One region of the Pseudomonas sp. RSB 5.4 genome, then DNA from elsewhere that is predicted to be linked to it. Evidence: riboswitches for the same ligand, from Rfam matches in the RefSeq annotation. Region 1 holds a riboswitch; the other holds the start of a gene.
The links. Region 1 has a riboswitch for manganese ahead of mntP (manganese efflux pump MntP). Riboswitches for the same ligand answer to the same signal wherever they lie in the genome.
Positions count from the first base shown of each region.

Region 2: linked by a shared signal. The riboswitch ahead of V9L13_RS15705 (TMEM165/GDT1 family protein) and the one ahead of mntP (manganese efflux pump MntP) in region 1 are both predicted to bind manganese.

Region 1 covers NZ_CP146986.1:2,077,158-2,086,573, forward strand. The annotation lists gene V9L13_RS09080 (LTA synthase family protein) at 1-1,719, opposite strand, end outside; gene V9L13_RS09085 (hypothetical protein) at 1,742-2,353, opposite strand; gene V9L13_RS09090 (sialidase family protein) at 2,353-3,648, opposite strand; gene V9L13_RS09095 (cytochrome b/b6 domain-containing protein) at 3,700-4,245, opposite strand; gene V9L13_RS09100 (PepSY domain-containing protein) at 4,245-4,511, opposite strand; gene V9L13_RS09105 (response regulator) at 4,682-5,344, shown strand; gene V9L13_RS09110 (ATP-binding protein) at 5,341-6,717, shown strand; yybP-ykoY riboswitch at 6,928-7,100, shown strand; gene mntP (manganese efflux pump MntP) at 7,107-7,670, shown strand; gene V9L13_RS09120 (DUF72 domain-containing protein) at 7,672-8,385, opposite strand; gene V9L13_RS09125 (thiamine pyrophosphate-requiring protein) at 8,862-9,416, opposite strand, start outside.
Region 2 covers NZ_CP146986.1:3,486,385-3,495,800, reverse strand. The annotation lists gene V9L13_RS15710 (M48 family metallopeptidase) at 107-925, shown strand; gene V9L13_RS15705 (TMEM165/GDT1 family protein) at 1,120-1,704, opposite strand; yybP-ykoY riboswitch at 1,794-1,916, opposite strand; gene V9L13_RS15700 (class I SAM-dependent methyltransferase) at 1,957-2,955, opposite strand; gene V9L13_RS15695 (2-hydroxyacid dehydrogenase) at 2,989-3,954, opposite strand; gene V9L13_RS15690 (LysE family transporter) at 4,228-4,857, shown strand; gene V9L13_RS15685 (helix-turn-helix transcriptional regulator) at 4,985-5,749, opposite strand; gene V9L13_RS15680 (MFS transporter) at 5,849-7,033, shown strand; gene V9L13_RS15675 (fatty acid--CoA ligase) at 7,180-8,862, shown strand; gene V9L13_RS15670 (DUF1302 domain-containing protein) at 9,199-9,416, shown strand, end outside.

The DNA of each region.
Region 1 (9,416 bases):
CGCCACCGTCGGCAGCAGATCCACTAGCCCCACGGCTTCTTCGATGACCTTCGGCGCCAGCAGCCCCGGGGCGTGAATCAACATCGGCACATGATTGCTTTCCAGGCCCAGTTGCTCGAACGCCGGCGGCATGTGCGGTATCTGGCTGATACGCGTGTTGTGGTCGCCGAAGAACACAAAAATCGTGTTGTCGTAATAGCCGCCAGGCTTGGCCAGCTCGATCAACTTGCCGATATTGAAATCCAGCAGGCGCACCGCGTTGTATTGCTCGACGCTGCGCGAACCGGCGGCCTGCACCTGCTCCAGGGACAGGTTGCTGACCTCGAAACCATCGTTGTCCTTGGGGATGGTGAATGGCCGATGGTTGCCCGAGGTTTGCACGTAGGCGAAGAACGGTCGGTCCTTCGGCAAGTCGCGCAGGATGCGGTCGCTCTCCTTGAACAGATCCAGATCGGAAATGCCCCACACGTCCACCAGCGGCGAACGCCAGTCACTTTCCTGATACAGGCGCACGCCGTCGATGCTCTGTTGGATCAGCGCATTGATATTGGCCCAGCCGGCGTTGCCGCCGATCATGTAGAGCTTCTGGTAATCGGTGAACGCGTTGATCAGCGTGTGCTGACGGGTAATCAGCGGATGGCGCGTTGCGGTTTCGCGGCGCGTCACGTCGGGAACGCCGGTGATGCTCGCCCACACGGTTTTCGCGGTACCGGTGACCGGCACATAGAAGTGCTTGAAGAACCAGCTGCGGCTCGCCAGTTGATCGAGGTTCGGCGTCGGGTTCAACGGATTGCCGTAGGCGCCGACGGCGCTGGTGCCCAGCGATTCGAGCATGACGAACATCACGTTCGGCGTGCCCTGCAGCCGATACGGCTGCACGCCTTGCTGACGCTCGAAGTTGAGCGATTGCGGATCCGGTCGATCCACGCCCAGATAGCGGGCAATCCGCGGATAGTGCTCGCGCACCTGCGCCTCATCGAATTGCGCCTGCCCGGTTTTCAGCGTGTCGTACAGGAACAGCACCGGGTTCAGACCGACTGCGGCGATCTGCGCGTTACCGGAAAAGAACGCATCGCTCCAGCGCAGCGGCACCGGGTTTTCCAGGTTGAGATTGTCGACACGACCCAGCAGCGCCAGCAGCACCGCGACCACCCCCAGCCCGGTGCCAAATGCCAGCGACGGACGCTGGATAGTCTTGGGTTCACGGGCCAGCGTCGCGCGTTCGAGTTGCATAAATCCGAAGTAGCAAACGCCCAGCGTCGCCAGCCAGCCGAGGGCGATCCACAGCACCGGATAGGTTTCCCAGACCATCTGCTGCGAGATCTGCGCGTCTTCCAGGTAACGCAGCACCGTGGCGTTGATCCGCACGCCGAGATAGGCGTAATGACCGAAATCGATGATGTACAGCAGGCCAATCGCACCGAGCGCCAGCAGCCAGTAAACCCGTGCGACCCAGCGCAACCACGGCAACCGCGTGAGGTTCCAGCGCGGTAGCCAGGCCAGCAGCGCCAGTGGCAGGATCAGCAACACGGCGAGGCGCAAGTCGAAGCGCAAGCCGATGCCCAGGGTTTCGCGCAGTGCCGGGTTATCGATGAACTCGCTGGGCGCGATCCCGGAAAACCCCAGCACAAATACCAGCCTGAGCACGGCAAACAACAAAAACGCCAAACCTGCCGCACCCACGCCGTAGCGCAGGCGTCGCGATTGCAACCAGCCCATCATTGACCTCAGTGTCGTTGGTTCAAATAGAAGATGTCGCGCCCGCCGGTGCGGCTCGCAGCAGACGCCAGACCTCACGGATGCACAGCGCTGCAGCGGCGATCAGGCAGTAACCCAACAGCAGTGGATCGATCAGGTAATCCCAATAGTTTTCCGAAGCCTTGAGACGCCAGGCGAACGCCAGCGTGCCCAGCGCGAGCATCGACACTGCCAGCGTGTTGCGCAGCCACAACAGCGCCAGTGCCAGCAGACCGATACAGACGATCATCGGCCGTGGGTTGAAGCCCCAGCGGTACGGATCGAAATACGTCAGACCCATCGTCGCCGGGTACAGCAGCGCGGCCAGCACGGTAAACAGCACCAGCACCTGCACCCGTGCCGGCAATGTCTGCCGCTCGACCACGCCCAGTCGGACCAGACTGGCCCAGCCGAGCAGCACCAGCGTGGTGATCGCCAGATCGTCGGTGACACTGCGCACATACGCCGCCAAGGGCAGCTCGTTGACCGGCACGAAGCTGACCACCGCCAGCAGCGGCAACAGCCACGGGCGCCAGCATTGGGTGCATTGCAACGAACCCAGCAGGACAAAACCGAGCAGGATGAACGTCAAATGGGCTTGCCAGAGAATCAGCATCACAGGCGCTCCTCCAGCCACGCTTCGTTGAAGCTGACATGTTTGATGAAGGTGTTATTCCACGAATACACCAGGTGATAGAGGCCATCGCTGCCGCGACTGAAGTACGGATACTCGTACTCGAAATCACAGCCCTGCGGCTTGCACACCCGGTAGTCCAGATTGCTCAGAAAGCGTTGCTCCAGCGGCAAGCGCCGGGCACCACTTGAAGCGCGAAAGCCTTCGCCGATGATTGCCTTATAGGCTTCGGGGGCGAACGGCTGGCCGAGCGGATCGGGCGACTGATCGAGTTCGATCACGTTGCGCCAGTGGTTCAGGCTGGCATCAGTGCCATAGAGGCTGAGCTTGAAGCGCCCGTCCTGCAGATCATTCAGCGCCACCAGCAGCCCGTTGTCGTCGGTGCCGACTGCCGCGAGCGATGAATTGGGGTTGGCCGGTTCCAGCGGATACGGCTCGCTCCACGTCTGTCCGGCGTCCTCGGTGCGGCTGGCCAGCACCCGATGATGAGTGTCGCCGGCATAACGCAGCATGGCCACGGCACGCCGGCCATCCAGCGGCACAATGGTCGGCTGCAACGAATGTTTGCCACGGCTGATGCGGAATTTATCGATCACCGCGCCGTCTGCACTCAGGTACAGGTACTCGGCGAATTTGCCCATGAACTCGTGATACACCGGCAAACCGATCGAGCCGTCGGCATGGAACACCGGCGCGGCGCGCACCAGCGTACTGATGTTGAAAAACGGTGAGGTGATCAGCTGTCGCGGCGCCGACCAGTTGCGCCCGACATCATCCGAGACCATCACGTTGATCGCACTGGTGGCCCAGCCGCCCACGGACACCGAGACATAGAACATCCACAATCGCTGATCCGGCGCGAGGGCAATCACCGGGTTGCCCAGTTTGCGGATGTAGCGCTGGGTGCCGTCGCGGGTCGATTCGCGGGTGGCCAGCACCTGCTCGGCGCCCCACTCCGCGCTGTTGGCATCGTAGCGTGCGGTGCGGATCTGCACGTCGGCGGCGCCCTCACGCGAACCGGCGAACCACACCGCCATCAGGTCACCGCCCGGCAGTGCGGTCACCGACGAGGAGTGCACGAAATCATTCAATTGCGAGGAGACGAAGCGACTGCTGTACAGCGGCTCCGGTGCCTGCAGCGAGGCATCGACCGGCGGGGTCGCCACGGCAAACGGTGCCAGCACATGGGCCGGATGACTGCGCCAGGCTGCCCAGAAAATCAGGCTCACGGCCAGTCCGCCGAGGATAAGTTTCAAGCGATCGGGAAGCACACGCATAGTGGACTCACGGCAAAAACAGGATGGAGGGCATTCGGCAAAACATCCTTGTCAGCGCGGCAGATCGTCCGGCAAGCGGCGCCGGCGTCCCGTGAGCATCGACAACGGCAAGTTGTCGCGCAGCAGAAAACTTTCGAACAGCGCGGCGGCGATGTGCAGGCAGACCAGCACCAGCAGGATGTCGGTAGCGGTTTCGTGCACCTGCAACGGCCAGTCGGCGCCCCACAAGGCATCGACCTCTTCCATGGCCCAACCGCTCAAACCGGCGATAAACATCGCCAGCAACATCAACAGCATCACCAGCGCACCCATCGGCGAATGCCCAAGACGATGCTCGGGCCGTCCGGCAATCAACGAGCGCGCATGGGCGAACAGCCGCGTCGGCGTCGGCCAGAAATCCGCCCAACGCGCACTGCGCGGCCCGACGAATCCCCACACCAGCCGTACCAGCAGCCAGCCCATGGCGTAATAGCCGAGCCACACATGCCAGTCATCACCGGCTTCATTGAAGAAGTAATTGGCGACGAAGACGCCCGCGATGGACAGATGAAACAGCCGCACCACGGGGTCCCACAGGCGCAGGGACGTGCTCGGCATCAGCCCTTGATCTCGGTTTTCACCGCTTTGCCGCTGACCGGGTCGTGGTAGATCTCGACCTTGCGCTTGTCCTTGTCAAAGCCATAGATCTCGTAGCAGTTGCCGTCGGTGACCTTGAACTTGCTGATCTCGTAGCCCTGGGCCTTGAGTTGTTCCTGAAAGGCTTTCTGGTCTTGCCATTGCGAGCGTTCGGCGGTGGTGCATTGCGGGCCGGCGACGGCCAGCGGGCTGGCAACGATGAGGGACAACAGCAGAAGTTTGCGCATGGAAACACTCTCGCTCGATGAGGAAGGCCTCACTGTGCAAAAGCAACCTTAGTCGAAGCTTAGTTGGCAACGAGTCGTTACATCTTTCCCGTCGGGTCAGCTGCCACAGCCGGCTGCACAGCGGCATGATGCCGCCGGTCAACCGCCGTGTTTCCTCAAGAGAATCCGTTATGCGCCTATTGCTGGTCGAAGATGATCGCGCCCTCGGTCAAGGCATTCGCGTTGCCCTCGGCAGCGAAGGCTACACCCTCGACTGGTTGCAGGATGGGGCCAGCGCCCTGCACGCCCTGCGCAGTGAGAGCTTCGACTTGCTGCTGCTCGACCTCGGTCTGCCACGGCTCGACGGCCTGACGCTGCTGCAACGCTTGCGCGGCGAGCAACAGGACTTGCCGGTGCTGATCCTCACCGCCCGCGACGGCACCGCCGAACGCATCGCCGGGCTGGATGCCGGCGCCGACGACTACCTGATCAAACCGTTCGACGTCGATGAACTGAAAGCACGGATTCGCGCGTTGCTGCGCCGCAGTCAGGGCCGTGCGCAACCGGTGCTCGAACATGCCGGCGTGTGCCTTGATCCGGTCACGCAGCAGGTCACCTGGCACGGCACCGACGTGGTGGTGACGCCGATGGAATATCAACTGCTGCATCAACTGATGGCCCGCCCCGGCAAGGTCGTCACCCGCGAACGTCTGTCCCGGGCGCTGTATGGCTGGCAGGACCGGGTCGAGAGCAACACCCTTGAAGTGCTGATCCACAACCTGCGCAAAAAACTTTCGAGCGAGTTGATCCGCACCGTGCGCGGTGTCGGCTATGTGGTGGAGCTCAAGCCATGATTTCCATACGTGCGCGGATTCTGGTGCCGGTGCTGATTCTGGTATTGATCGGCGATCTGCTGATCAGTTGGCTGGTGCTGCGCGACAGTCACCATGAAATCGAAGAGGTCTACGATGCCCAACTGGCGCAAAGTGCGCGCCTGCTGCAAGGCGTACTGGCCCAGCGCGCGCCGGGCGACAACGACTGGAGCCGGCTCTATCAGGCCTTCGATGAAGCGATGAGCCGGGTCGGCGACGGCGAGGCTGCGCACCCATACGAAACCCGTCTGACCTTTCAGGTCTGGCGCAGCGACGGCCAATTGCTGGTGCGCTCGGCTGAAGCCCCGGAGCTTGCGGCGCCGCCCACCACCCTCGGCTCCCATGACCTGATAGAGAACGGCCGCGACTGGTGTGCGTTCCTGCTCAAGGATCCGCAACAGGGGCTGCTGATCTGGGTCGGCGAGCGTGACGACATCCGTCAGGACCTGATCGAGCGCATCGTCGGCCACACGCTGTGGCCGAGCCTTATCGGCGTCCCGCTGCTGGCCGCGCTGATCTGGCTGACCATCGGTTGGGGCCTGCAACCGCTGCGCGCGATGGCGCAGAGCATTCGCGGACGTGACACCGAAACCCTGAAACCGCTGCACCTCAGCCCCCTGCCCCACGATCTGGAGCCGATGCAGACGGCGCTCAATCGTCTGCTGCAACAGATCGACAATCTGCTGGCGCGGGAGCGGCGCTTCATTGCCGACGCCGCCCATGAGCTGCGCACACCGCTGGCGATCCTGCGGATCCACGCGCAAAACGCGCAACTGGCGGCGACCCCGCAACAACGCGAAGAGGCGCTGGAGTATCTGGTCAGCGCGGTGGATCGGGCGACGCGTATCGCCAGTCAATTGTTGACCATGGCGCGCATCGAACCACACCTGGCCAATCCCGAAACCCGCACCGTGGAACTGACCGAACTGGTGCGCGAAGAACTCGCCGAACTGGCACCGCTGGCCCTGGAAAAAGACGTCGAACTGATCCTCGACAGCGACCACCACTGCCCGGTCGACACTGACCCGGTGGCCCTCGCCATCGCCTTGCAGAACCTGGTGACCAACGCCCTGAACTTCGCCCCGCCGGGCAGCGAGGTGCGGGTCCAGGTGCAACCGCAGGCGGGCGGCGCGGTGTACATCAGCGTCGAGGACGCCGGCCCCGGTATCAACGAGCAGGAATACGCGCGGCTGTTCGAGCGTTTCTACAGCCACGGCCACGGTAACGGCGCGGGACTGGGGCTGGCGATCGTGCAGATGATCGTCAGCAAGATCGGCAGCACGCTGCAGCTGTACAACCGGCCGCAGGGCGGGTTGTGTGCGGAGTTACGGATCAATGAGGCCCCCTTGGCTTAGCGCTGCTCACGTCAGATTGAAACGCTGCGTGAAGATTCGCTGTGGCGAGGGAGCTTGCTCCCGCTGGACTGCGCAGCAGGCCTTCTGATGTTCGGCAACGAAAGGGCCGCTTCGCGACCCGGCGGGAGCAAGCTCCCTCGCCACAGAGTCTTGCGTTTATTGATCGTCTCGATGTTTTTGACAGATTTTTCATGTTTGGCTGGTATGCTGCCAGCCCTCGTTGGGGAGTAGCCTGTTTCCGAGTCCCTCGGAAGCGTTCGTATCAACATTCTCGGCAACATGCCGTGGTACGAACACCTTTTGGTTGGTGAGACCGACGACACATCCATGCCTAAAGTCGGGCGTGTGGTTGTGTCGTTGACTCATAGCCCGACTGGAAGTGTGCCCCCGTGAATCCTGTTTCCCTCATATTCCTCGCTCTGGCCATGTCCACGGACGCGTTCGCCGCGGCCATCGGCAAAGGCTCCAGCCTGCACAAACCACGTCTGACCGAAGCACTGCGCACCGGCCTGATCTTCGGCGTGATCGAAGCCATCACCCCGATCATCGGCTGGCTGATCGGTCAGGCCGCCACCCGCTGGGTGGCCGAATGGGACCACTGGATCGCCTTCACCCTGCTGGTGATCCTCGGTCTGCACATGATCTACAACGGCCTGAAACACGAAGACGAGGAAGAAGAAAAGCCCGGCCAGCATTCGTTCCTGATTCTGGCAGTCACCGCGTTCGCCACCAGCATTGACGCCCTCGCAGTCGGCGTCGGCCTGGCGTTTGTCGACGTGAATATCTGGGTGGCGGCAGCGGCCATCGGCGTGGCAACCATGACCATGGTGACCATCGGCGTGATGCTCGGCCGGGTACTCGGCGCAGTGGTTGGCAAGCGTGCGGAAATCGTCGGTGGCGTGGTGCTGATGATCGTCGGCGCGACCATTCTGTACGAGCACTTGTCAGCCTGATTCAGGCGCGGATCAGCGCCGCCAGTGTCATCGCGTTGCCCAACGCGGCGCCACTGGCGGTGTTGTCGAAGATGCACCAGACGCTGGTGCCTTCAGCAGCGCAGAGCTGCATGTTCTGCGCAAGCTGCTGCAGATAAGGCAGCTCATAAGCACTGTGATAAATCCGTGGCGCGCCATGCAGTCGCCAATAGCGCACACCCGCCCAGCCCTGCGCCGAGACATCGCTACTGATTCGCGATGGATCGACCATGACCTGGGCAATCCGATACGCCTGCAGCATCGGCTCCGCCATCACCCACGATTCATGCCGTGGCTCCAACACCACATCACCCGCGAATCGTTGGCGCAACGCCACGAAAAACGCTTCTGCACGTGCCGGCTCAAAGGCCAGCGACGGCGGCAGTTGCACCAGCAAGCATCCCAGCCGATCGGCCAAGCCCTCGCACTGCCCGAGAAACTCATCCAGCGCTCGCTCACAGTTTTGCAGACGCAATTCATGAGTAATCTGCTTCGGCACCTTCACTGAAAAACGAAAGCCTGGCGGCACCGAATCCGCCCAGCGCGCATAGGTCTGACGCCGATGCGGGCGATAGAACGAGCTGTTGATTTCCACACATTCGAGCCGCGCCGCATAACGCTGCAGATGCGTGCCCTCGGCCGGAAACTGCGGCCAATACTCACGCCCCAGACTCCAGCCTGCGCAACCGATGAACATCAAAAAAGCACCTTCGCCGCTTCGCGCATAAAAATCTCCACGGTCTTCGTTCACAAACTTGGGATTCGACGAAACACCTGTGGGAGCTGGCTTGCCAGCGAAGGCGTCGACACATCCACAATCGCTGCGCCTGACACACCGCCTTCGCGAGCAAGCCCGCTCCCACAATTTCGGCGGCGTTCACAGATTGGGGGTACGACGAAACACCTGTGGGAGCTGGCTTGCCAGCGAAGGCGTCGACACATCCACAACTTCTGCACCTGACACAGCGCCTTCGCGAGCAAGCCCGCTCCCACAATTTCGGCGGCGTTCACAGATTGGGGGGACGACGAAATACCTGTGGGAGCTGGCTTGCCAGCGAAGGCGTCGACACATCCACAACTTCTGCACCTGACACAGCGCTTTCGCGAGCAAGCCCACTCCCACAGGTTTCAGCGGCGTTCACAGATTTGGGGCACGGCGAAGCTCCTATGCGGTTATTTTTTGCCTGGAAGGACGCTCGCCAGCACCTGCTTGGCGGCTTGCACGATGACGCCCGCCTCGTCCGGGTCGCCCTTGAGCAGGGTCGTGGCAAATTTCTTCGCCTGTTGGAGCGTGATGTGCGGCGGCAACGGCGGTACGTTGGGATCGGTCTTGAACTCGATCAGCACCGGCACCTCCGAAGCCAATGCCTGCTCCCAAGCGGCGGCAACGTCCTCTTCGCGGTCGACGAAAATCCCTTTCAGGCCGATGGAAATGGCGAACAGGTGATACGGCACGTCGGGGATGCTTTGCGAGGCTTCGAACTTCGGATCGCCCTCCATCACCCGCTGTTCCCAAGTGACCTGATTCAGATCCTCGTTGTTGAACACCGCGCAGATCCACTTCGGACTGTCCCACTGGCGCCAGTATTTGGCGACGGTGATCAGCTCGGCCATGTTGTTCATCTGCATCGCGCCATCCCCCACCAGGGCAATCACCGCGCGCTCGGGATGGGCGAACTTGGCGGCAATCGCGTACGGCACGGCAGCCCCCATCGAAGCCAGTCCGCC
Region 2 (9,416 bases), 1.4 Mb from region 1:
AGGGACGGCGGCCAATTTCTGAAAGTGCATGCAACGCGTCTGTTGTATCTGGCGTCGATACAATTGACCCCCTACGATACGCGACAGGTTTTCAGGGAGCTTTTGAATGAACAAGACATTGGTTGTAAGTGCACTGAGCGCAGCGCTGTTGCTGGCAGGTTGTCAGTCGGTCAACACCACCAGCGGCGGGGCCGTCGGTGTGGAGCGCAAGCAGTACATGTTCAGCATGCTGTCCTCGCAAGAGGTCGACCAGATGTATGCCCAGTCCTATCAGAAGACCGTTGGCGAGGCGTCGAGCAAAGGCGTGCTGGACAAGACCAGTCCGGAGGCCAAGCGGGTTCAGGCGATTGCCAACCGGCTGATCGCCCAGGCGCCGAACTTCCGTCCGGACGCGGCGCAGTGGCAATGGGAAGTCAATCTGATCAAGAGCGATGAGCTCAACGCCAACTGCGGCCCTGGCGGCAAGATCATTGTCTACACCGGGCTGATCGACAGCCTGAAACTGACCGACGATGAAATCGCCGCAGTCATGGGCCATGAAATCGCCCACGCCCTGCGCGAGCACGGTCGTGAAGCGATGTCCAAGGCTTATGGCATTGAAATGGCCAAGCAGGGTGCCGGTGCGTTGCTCGGTCTGGGTCAGGACAGCCTGGCGCTGGCCGACACCGTGGCCAACTACGGCATGACCTTGCCCAACAGCCGCGCCAACGAAAACGAAGCCGACCTGATCGGTCTGGAGCTGGCCGCTCGCGCCGGCTACAACCCGAACGCGGCGATCACCCTGTGGGACAAGATGAGCAAGGCTTCTGAAGGCGCACCGCCGGAATTCATGAGCACCCACCCGGCCTCGACCAGCCGGATCGCCTCGCTGCAGGCGGCGATTCCGAAGGTGATGCCGCTGTACGAAAAAGCGCCGAAGTCCTGAGTCCATCGCAGTTTCTGTGACTGATGGGATTTATTGTGGCGAGGGGATTTATCCCCGATGGGCTGCGGAGCAGCCCTAAACCTGTAACTACGGTATGTCTGACACTCTGAGACATCAGGTCTTGGGGGCGCTTCGCACCCCATCGGGGATAAATCCCCTCACCACAGGTCACAATGACAGGTCAGGAGGCCGGGTTAGATCCAGCCACTGCTCTGCATCGCCTTGTACACCGCAACGATCGCCAGAATGAAGAACGCCGAAGCGGCCAGGCGACGGATCAGGGTCAGCGGCAGTTTCTCCGCAGCAAAATTACCCGCCAATACCACCGGCACGTTGGCAATCAGCATGCCCGCCGTGGTGCCGATGATCACCAGCCACAGCTCCGGATATTGCGCCGCCAGCATCACGGTGGCGATCTGCGTCTTGTCACCGATTTCCGCAAGGAAGAACGCGATCAGCGTGGTCAGGAAGGGGCCGAACTTGCGTGCGGTGCTGGCTTCATCGTCGTCCATCTTGTCCGGGACCAACGTCCACAGCGCAGTGGCGGTAAAACTCGCGGCGAGAATCCAGTGCAGGACCGAGTCTGAGAAGAAGCTGCCGAACCAGGCGCCTACCGCACCGGCTGCTGCGTGGTTGGCCAGGGTCGCAGCGACAATACCGGCAATGATCGGCCAGGGTTTGCGAAAGCGAGCGGCGAGAATCAGCGCGAGCAGTTGCGTCTTGTCGCCGATTTCGGCCAAGGCAACGATTGCGGTGGGAACGAGTAACGAGTCCAGCATCAGGATTTTCCTAAGGGGCGGGTCGACACGGCTATGACACGTACAGCCTTCCCGCCCCGGGTAAGGTGTGCGTGTCATAGGTCTTGTCAAACCCTGCGATCCGTCTGGTGCGGACGCTTGGGTCGCATACGCCATGATCTGAGGATCAAGTATGTTGACGTATGCCGGACGAGCTTGGCGCTCGTGGGAGACTACTCCCCTAGGACGGAGCGGATTCTGCCTAGGCAGAATCCATTCGGCAAGTGCTAATTTTCAGCCGCGCTTGGCCCGGTAAATCCGGAAACCATTGCCTTCGGCCTTGATTGCACACACGCCCAGATGCTCTTCGATCAGTGGCTGATACTTCAGGAAGCTGTTCGCAACCAGGCGCAGTTCGCCGCCGTTTTTCAGATGTTTGGCCGCTTTTCGCAGCAAGTTCTCGGTAGCAAAATAATCGGTGTGCACGCCGACATGGAACGGCGGATTGCTCAGAATCGCGTTCAAACCCATCGGTGCAGCGTCGATGCCATCACCGGTCAGCACCTCGGCTTCCAGACCGTTGGCCGCCAATGTCAGGCGACTGCTGGCGGCGGCGAAGGCATCGACGTCGAGCAGGGTCACCTGATTGTGCGGATAGCGACGTTTGACCGCCGCGCCCAACACCCCGGCGCCACAACCGAAGTCCAGCAGGTGACCGCTCGGCAATTTGTCCAGATGCTCCAGCAGCAGGGCGCTGCCGCGGTCCAGTCGACCATGGCTGAACACGCCCGGCAGACTGATGACTTTCAACGGGCCTTCGGCCAGTGGCAGCTCATAAGTCTGCGCCAGGCTTTCCAGCGATTTGGCTTCGGGTGCATTGGCCACGGTGACTTGCCACAGTTGGCAGTGACGGGCGCTGTCGAGTTTGCGCGGCTTGCCGAACGGGTTGAGCTGCTTGGACGCCCCCTCGATACCGCTGCGTTTTTCCCCGACCAGAAACACCTCGCGCCCGGGCAGACGTGCGGCCACGGCATTGAGGATGTAATCGGTCAGATCCTTGGACTTGGGCAGAAACACCACGGCGCTGTCGAATTCGCGCTCCGGCACATTCACACCGAAATGGCTGCGACCTTCGAAGCGCGCATCGAGTGCCGCTTGATCGCCGGCATGCCAGCACCAGCCGAACGCATTGGGCAGGCGCCCGAGCAAATCGTCGGCAGGCAAACCGGCCAGCAACAGCGAACCCTGGAATAACTCGGCCTGACGAAGCAGTACTTCACTGCGCGGATCCATAACTGCTCCTTGAAAAAAAAGTGCCGCAGTTTATCAACTGACGACCCGCAGCGCTGTACCGCTGAAGAACGCCTGAGCGTTTTCGGTCAATTGGCCGACGATACGCTGCCGCGCTTCGCGACTGCCCCAGGCGTTGTGCGGGGTGACGATCAGCCGCGGAATATCCGCCGCAAGTAGCGGATTGCCGTTGACCGGCGGTTCGACACTCAACACATCAGTAGCCGCGCCGCCGAGGTGACCGTTGCGCAGGGCATCGGCCAAGGCTTGCTCGTCGATCAAACCACCGCGAGCGGTGTTGACCACAAACGCGCCGGGTTTCATCGATGCCAGCTCGCGGGCGCCGATGAAGTGCCGGGTGTGTTCGTTGAGCGGGCAGTGCAGGGTCAGGGCATCGATCTGCGGCAGCAGTTCGGCCAGTGGCAGACGATCCGGGCGCGCCGGGCGGCCCGGAATCTGTCCGAGCAATACACGCATGCCGAATGCTTCGGCCAGGCGCGCGACCGCACCGCCGAGTTCACCGTGACCGAGCAGACCGAGGGTTTTGCCTTCCAGTTCGACAATCGGGTAGTCGAGCAGGCAGAACTGTCTGGCCTGCTGCCAGCGACCCTCGCCGACGGCTTTCTGATAATCCGCCAGGCGGGTGGCGAGGTTGAGCAGCAACATGATCGTGTGCTGCGCCACCGACGGCGTGCCGTAACCCTGACAGTTGCACACGGTGATGCCATGGGCGCAGGCCGCGTCCAGATCGACGTTGTTGGTGCCGGTGGCGGTGATCAGGATCAGTTGCAGATCCGGGTTGGCGGCCATCGCGGCGGCGTCGATGCGGATCTTGTTGGTGATCGCCACGCTGGCACCGTGCAGGCGCTCGCTGACCTGTTCAGGCAAGGTCTGAGCGAACAGTTGCAGAGCGCTGAAGCAGGCGCGCAACGGGCTGAGGTCGAGATCGCCGAGATCCAGAGACGGGTGATCGAGGAATACGGCGCGGCGCGGGTTCGTCATCAACTGTACCTTTTGTGCTTGGAACGGAAGGCGTAATCTGCCGAGCCTACCAGATGAAACAAATGGTTACGCACAGCGCCCGCAATACTCTGTGGCGAGGGAGCTTGCTCCCGCTGGGCTGCGAAGCAGACCCAAACCCATTCACCGTACTGTGTCAGGCACACCGGTGTTTCAGGTTTTACGACTGCTGCGCAGCCGAGCGGGAGCAAGCTCCCTCGCCACAGGGTTTGAGCCAGTTGATGAATTGTTTTTACTCATTAAAGAGGAGCCCCCATGTACTGGACCGAGTTCTTGACCGTTGCACTGATCCACCTGTTGGCCGTGGCCAGCCCCGGCCCGGACTTTGCCGTGGTGGTGCGCGAGAGCGTGACCCATGGTCGTCGCGCCGGCACCTGGACCGCGCTGGGTGTGGGCACGGCGATTTTCCTGCACGTGGGCTATTCGCTGCTGGGCATCGGCCTGATCGTGTCGCAGTCGATCGTGCTGTTCAACGCCTTGAAATGGGCTGCGGCGGCGTACCTGCTGTACATCGGCTTCAAGGCTTTGCGCGCGCAGCCGGCGAAAACCGTCACCGATGACTTGCACAAGGAAGCCGGCGTGCGCACCGCTCGCGGCGCCTTCACTTCGGGTTTCGTCACCAACGGCCTGAACCCGAAAGCCACGCTGTTCTTCCTCTCCCTGTTCACCGTGGTGATCAACCCGCACACGCCGCTGGCGGTGCAGGCCGGTTACGGGGTTTATCTGGCGGTCGCGACGGCTGTCTGGTTTTGCCTGGTGGCGATGCTGTTCAGCCAGCAGCGCGTGCGCGCCGGTTTTGCCCGCATGGGCCACTGGTTCGACCGCACCATGGGCGCAGTGCTGATCGCGATCGGCGTGAAACTCGCCTTCACCGAGATGCACTAAGAGCTGAAACCCGATCAAACTGTGGGAGCGAGCTTGCTCGCGAAGGCGTCGGATCAGTCGATATCACAGGTGACTGGAAGATTGCTTTCGCGAGCAAGCTCGCTCCCACAGGGGAGATGGGGAATTCCTACACGAGTTGGCTGAGTTTGCTCAGATTATTCAGGTACTCCCGGGGATTTTCCCCAAGCAAACGGCGAAACATCGCGCTGAACGCCCGCGCGCTGCCGTAGCCCAAGTCCCGTGCCACGCTTTGCACGCTGTCCCCGGCGAGCAGGCGCGGCAGGGCTTCCATCAGGCGCAGTTGCTGGCGCCAGGCGTTGAAACTCATCTTCAGTTGTCGCTGGAACAGCCGCGCCAGGGTGCGCGAGCTGGCGCCGACCTGCTGCGCCCAGTCTTCCAGGGTGTTGGGGTGATCGGGGGTGTGCAGCAACGCCAGACAGATGTTTTGCAGGCGCCGGTCAGTAGGCATCGGAATGTGCAGCGGCAGGTTTTCCAGGCCGGCCAGTTCTTCCAGCATCAACTGCTGGATCAATGGATTGTCAGCATGCGGCGGGCCCTGCACGGCGCGCAGGATCAACTCGCGCAACAGCGGCGTCACCGCCAGCACGCAGCACTGTTGCAGGCTGGCCGGTGACAGTTCGGGGGCGATGAACAGTGAGCGCATCTGCACATCGCCGGACATGAAAATCTCGTGCGCGACCTGCGGCGGAATCCACACCGCGCGGCTCGGTGGAATCACCCAGGCACCAAAATCGGTGACCACCCGCATGATCCCTCTGACGGCATACAGCAACTGCGCCTCGCGGTGCAGGTGCAGCGGCTGGTGGGCACCGTCCAGATAATCCCGGGGATAGGCACTTACCGGGCCGTGTTCGAAATGGCTGATCAACATGTCGGGTTTGATGACCTGAATGGCAGATATGCGCTTTTTCGCCAACTTAGCATAGGCCGCTCATAACAATCCGCCCACAACACACTCAAGCGTGCTGCCATGAATCAATCCCGAAACGTCATACGCTACGTCAACGCTGCCCATGTGATCGATCACATGTTCATGCTGATTTTTCCCGCCGCCGTGCTCGGCATGACCCAGGCTTTTGGCCTCGACTACGCCGCGCTGATCGGTCTGTCACTGGGTGGCTTCATTGCCTTCGGTGCCTGTTCGCTGCCGGCCGGCTGGCTGGGTGATCACTGGAGCCGGCGGCAGATGATGCTGGTGTTTTTCTTCGGCATCGGCGCCTCGGCGATCTTCACCGGGTTGAGCAGCAGCCCGACGATGCTGGTGATCGGGCTGACCCTGATCGGCATTTTTGCGGCGATCTACCACCCGGTGGGTACCGCGATGCTGGTGGCCTACGCGCAGAACCGTGGCCGGGAAATCGGCATCAACGGCATGTGGGGCAACCTCGGCGTGGCGTTTTCGGCGCTGATCACCGGGTTGCTGGTGGCGCAATTCGGCTGGCGCTCGGCCTTTGTGTTACCGGGTGTGGTGGCGATTGCGCTGGGTATCGGTTTTGCCCTGCAGGTGCGTGAAGAGCCGATCCCGCAGCGTCCGCACACCGTGCTGAAAGGCGCTGCCGGTCAGAAGATTTCGATGCTCATGGTGTTCGGTGTGCTGGCGCTGGCGACGGCCACTGGCGGTGTGGTGTTCAACGCCACCACCATGACCTATCCGAAGCTGTTTCAGGAGCGTCTGCATGACCTGTTCGCCTCGCCGCAAACCCTTGGCGTGGTGGTCAGCCTGGCGTATGCCTTCGGCGCGGTGGCGCAGTTGAGCATCGGGCAGGTGCTGCATCGGGTCAGTCTGAAATGGCCGTTTCTGGTGCTCACGTTGTTTCAGGCACCGCTGTTATACGGCATGGCCCATGTCGATGGCTGGGCGGTGATCGTGCTTGGAGCGGCGTTCATGTTCGTGGTGTTTGGCCAGGTCACGGTGAACGACTCGATGGTCGCCAATTTCGTTGCACCGCAGTGGCAATCCCGGGTGTTCGCCCTGCGTTACTGCCTGTCGTTCGGCGCCAGTGCGACGGCGATTCCGCTGATTGCCTACGTCGAGCCGCGCCATGGTTTCGTCGGGCTTTACCTGATTCTGGCGGGTTTTGGCGCGTTGACCTTCCTCGCTGCCGTAGCTTTCCCACGCACACCTTCCGAAGCGGCTGTAGGACAAGCCGCCTGAGTGGGGCTGAATACCGGCAAATGCTGGCTCAAAGCTAGCATTTGTACGGCTGTGCAAATCATTCCTTCGGCTGATTTGACTGGGGTATAACGGCTCTAGAGTAATGCTCTCTACGCCAACACCGTGCAGCCAGAAAAGGGATTCATATGTTGCAGACTCGCGTCATTCCCCCGGCCGATGGGGCCTACCAGTATCCATTGCTGATCAAACGGCTGCTGATGTCCGGCGCCCGTTACGAGAAAACCCGCGAGATCATTTACCGAGACCAGTTGCGTTACAGCTATCCGACTCTGATCGAGCGGGTTGCGCGGCTGGCCAATGTGTTGACGGCGGCGGGGGTGAAGGCGGGTGACACCGTGGCGGTGATGGACTGGGACAGCCATCGCTACCTCGAGTGCATGTTTGCCATCCCGATGATCGGCGCGGTGATCCACACGATCAACGTGCGCCTGTCGCCGGAACAGATCCTCTACACCATGAACCACGCCGAGGATCGCTTCGTGCTGGTCAACAGCGAGTTCGTCGGGCTGTATCAGGCCATCGCGCCGCACCTGACCACGGTGCAGAAAACCCTGCTGCTGACCGATTTGCCGGAAAAGACCGCCGAGCTGCCGAATCTGGTCGGCGAGTACGAGCAACTGCTGGCCGCTGCGAGCCCGCAGTACGACTTCCAGGACTTCGACGAGAACTCGGTCGCCACCACCTTCTACACCACTGGCACCACCGGTAACCCGAAAGGTGTGTACTTCACCCATCGGCAACTGGTGCTGCACACCATGGGCGTGTCGACGATCATGGGCGCGATCGACAGCGTGCGCCTGCTCGGCACCAACGATGTGTATATGCCGATCACCCCGATGTTCCATGTGCATGCCTGGGGCCTGCCGTACGTGGCGACCATGCTCGGGCTCAAACAGGTTTACCCGGGGCGTTACGATCCGGAGTTTCTGGTCGAGCTGTGGCGCAAGGAGAAGGTCACGTTCTCCCACTGCGTGCCGACCATCCTGCAAATGCTGCTCAACGCCAAAGGCGCGCAAGGCACGGATTTCGGTGGCTGGAAGATTGTCATCGGTGGCAGTGCGCTCAATCGCACGCTGTATGAGACCGCCAAGGCCCGAGGCATTCAGCTCACGGCGGCGTACGGCATGTCCGAGACCGGGCCATTGGTCTCGTGTGCGCATCTGAACGACGAACTCATGGCTGGCACCGAAGACGAGCGCACCACTTACCGGATCAAGGCCGGTGTGCCGGGGCCGCTGGTGGAAGCGGCGATCGTCGATGGCGACGGCAACTTCCTCCCCGCCGACGGCGAGACTCAGGGCGAACTGGTGCTGCGCGCGCCGTGGCTGACCGAGGGCTATTTCAACGAACCGCAGAAGGGCGCCGAACTCTGGGCCGGTGGCTGGCTGCACACCGGGGATGTGGCAACGCTCGACAGCATGGGCGTGATCGACATCCGCGACCGCATCAAGGACGTGATCAAGACCGGTGGCGAGTGGATCTCTTCGCTGGACCTCGAAGACCTGATCAGCCGTCATGTGGCGGTGCGTGAAGTAGCCGTGGTGGGGATTGCCGATCCGCAGTGGGGCGAGCGGCCGTTTGCCCTGCTGGTGATCCGCGAAGGGCACGAGATCGGGGCGCGCGAACTCAAGGAACACCTCAAGCCATTCGTGGAGCTGGGACACCTGAGCAAGTGGGCGATTCCGAGCCAGATCGCCCTTGTTACGGAAATTCCCAAGACCAGTGTCGGCAAACTCGACAAGAAGCGCATCCGCCTCGACATCACCGAATGGCAGGCCAACAACAGTACCTTCCTCTCGACGCTCTGAGCGTCTGCTGGCGCGCCGAAAACGGCGCGCCAGACCCACCAAGCAAGCGCTTGGCTTGTGAAATCGAAAAAATCAGCCATCCTTGCCGGGCCGACATGTGTCGGACTGGCGAAAGGACTGTTCCAGAGTGGCCGGCAGCTGCAAATCACACTTTAGAGGGATCAAGCAGTAGCACCTGCTGGCTATAGTCCGCTCAAGGATTTTTAAGAACGGGGCACACGCACAAACGGGGCGATGCAATTTTGGAGTGACGTCGGGTGGCTACTGGCTCCCGGTCTTCCAGGCGTTTTTAAAAGTACTCACTGCCATAACAATAATGCACATGGAGTAGCGTCGATGACATCAGTAAACCAGTTCTGGCGCCGGGCTAAACTGCCTCTGGCCGTCAGTCTTGCCTCTACGCTCGCCGGGCCCGCATTCGGCGTCAGTTTCAACGTCGGTGAAATCGAAGGCCAGTTCGATTCCTCGCTCTCCCTGGGCATGAGTGTTTCGACCCAGCAGCCGAACAAGGATCTTATTGGTGTCAACAACGGCGGCAAGGGCTTGTCCCAGAC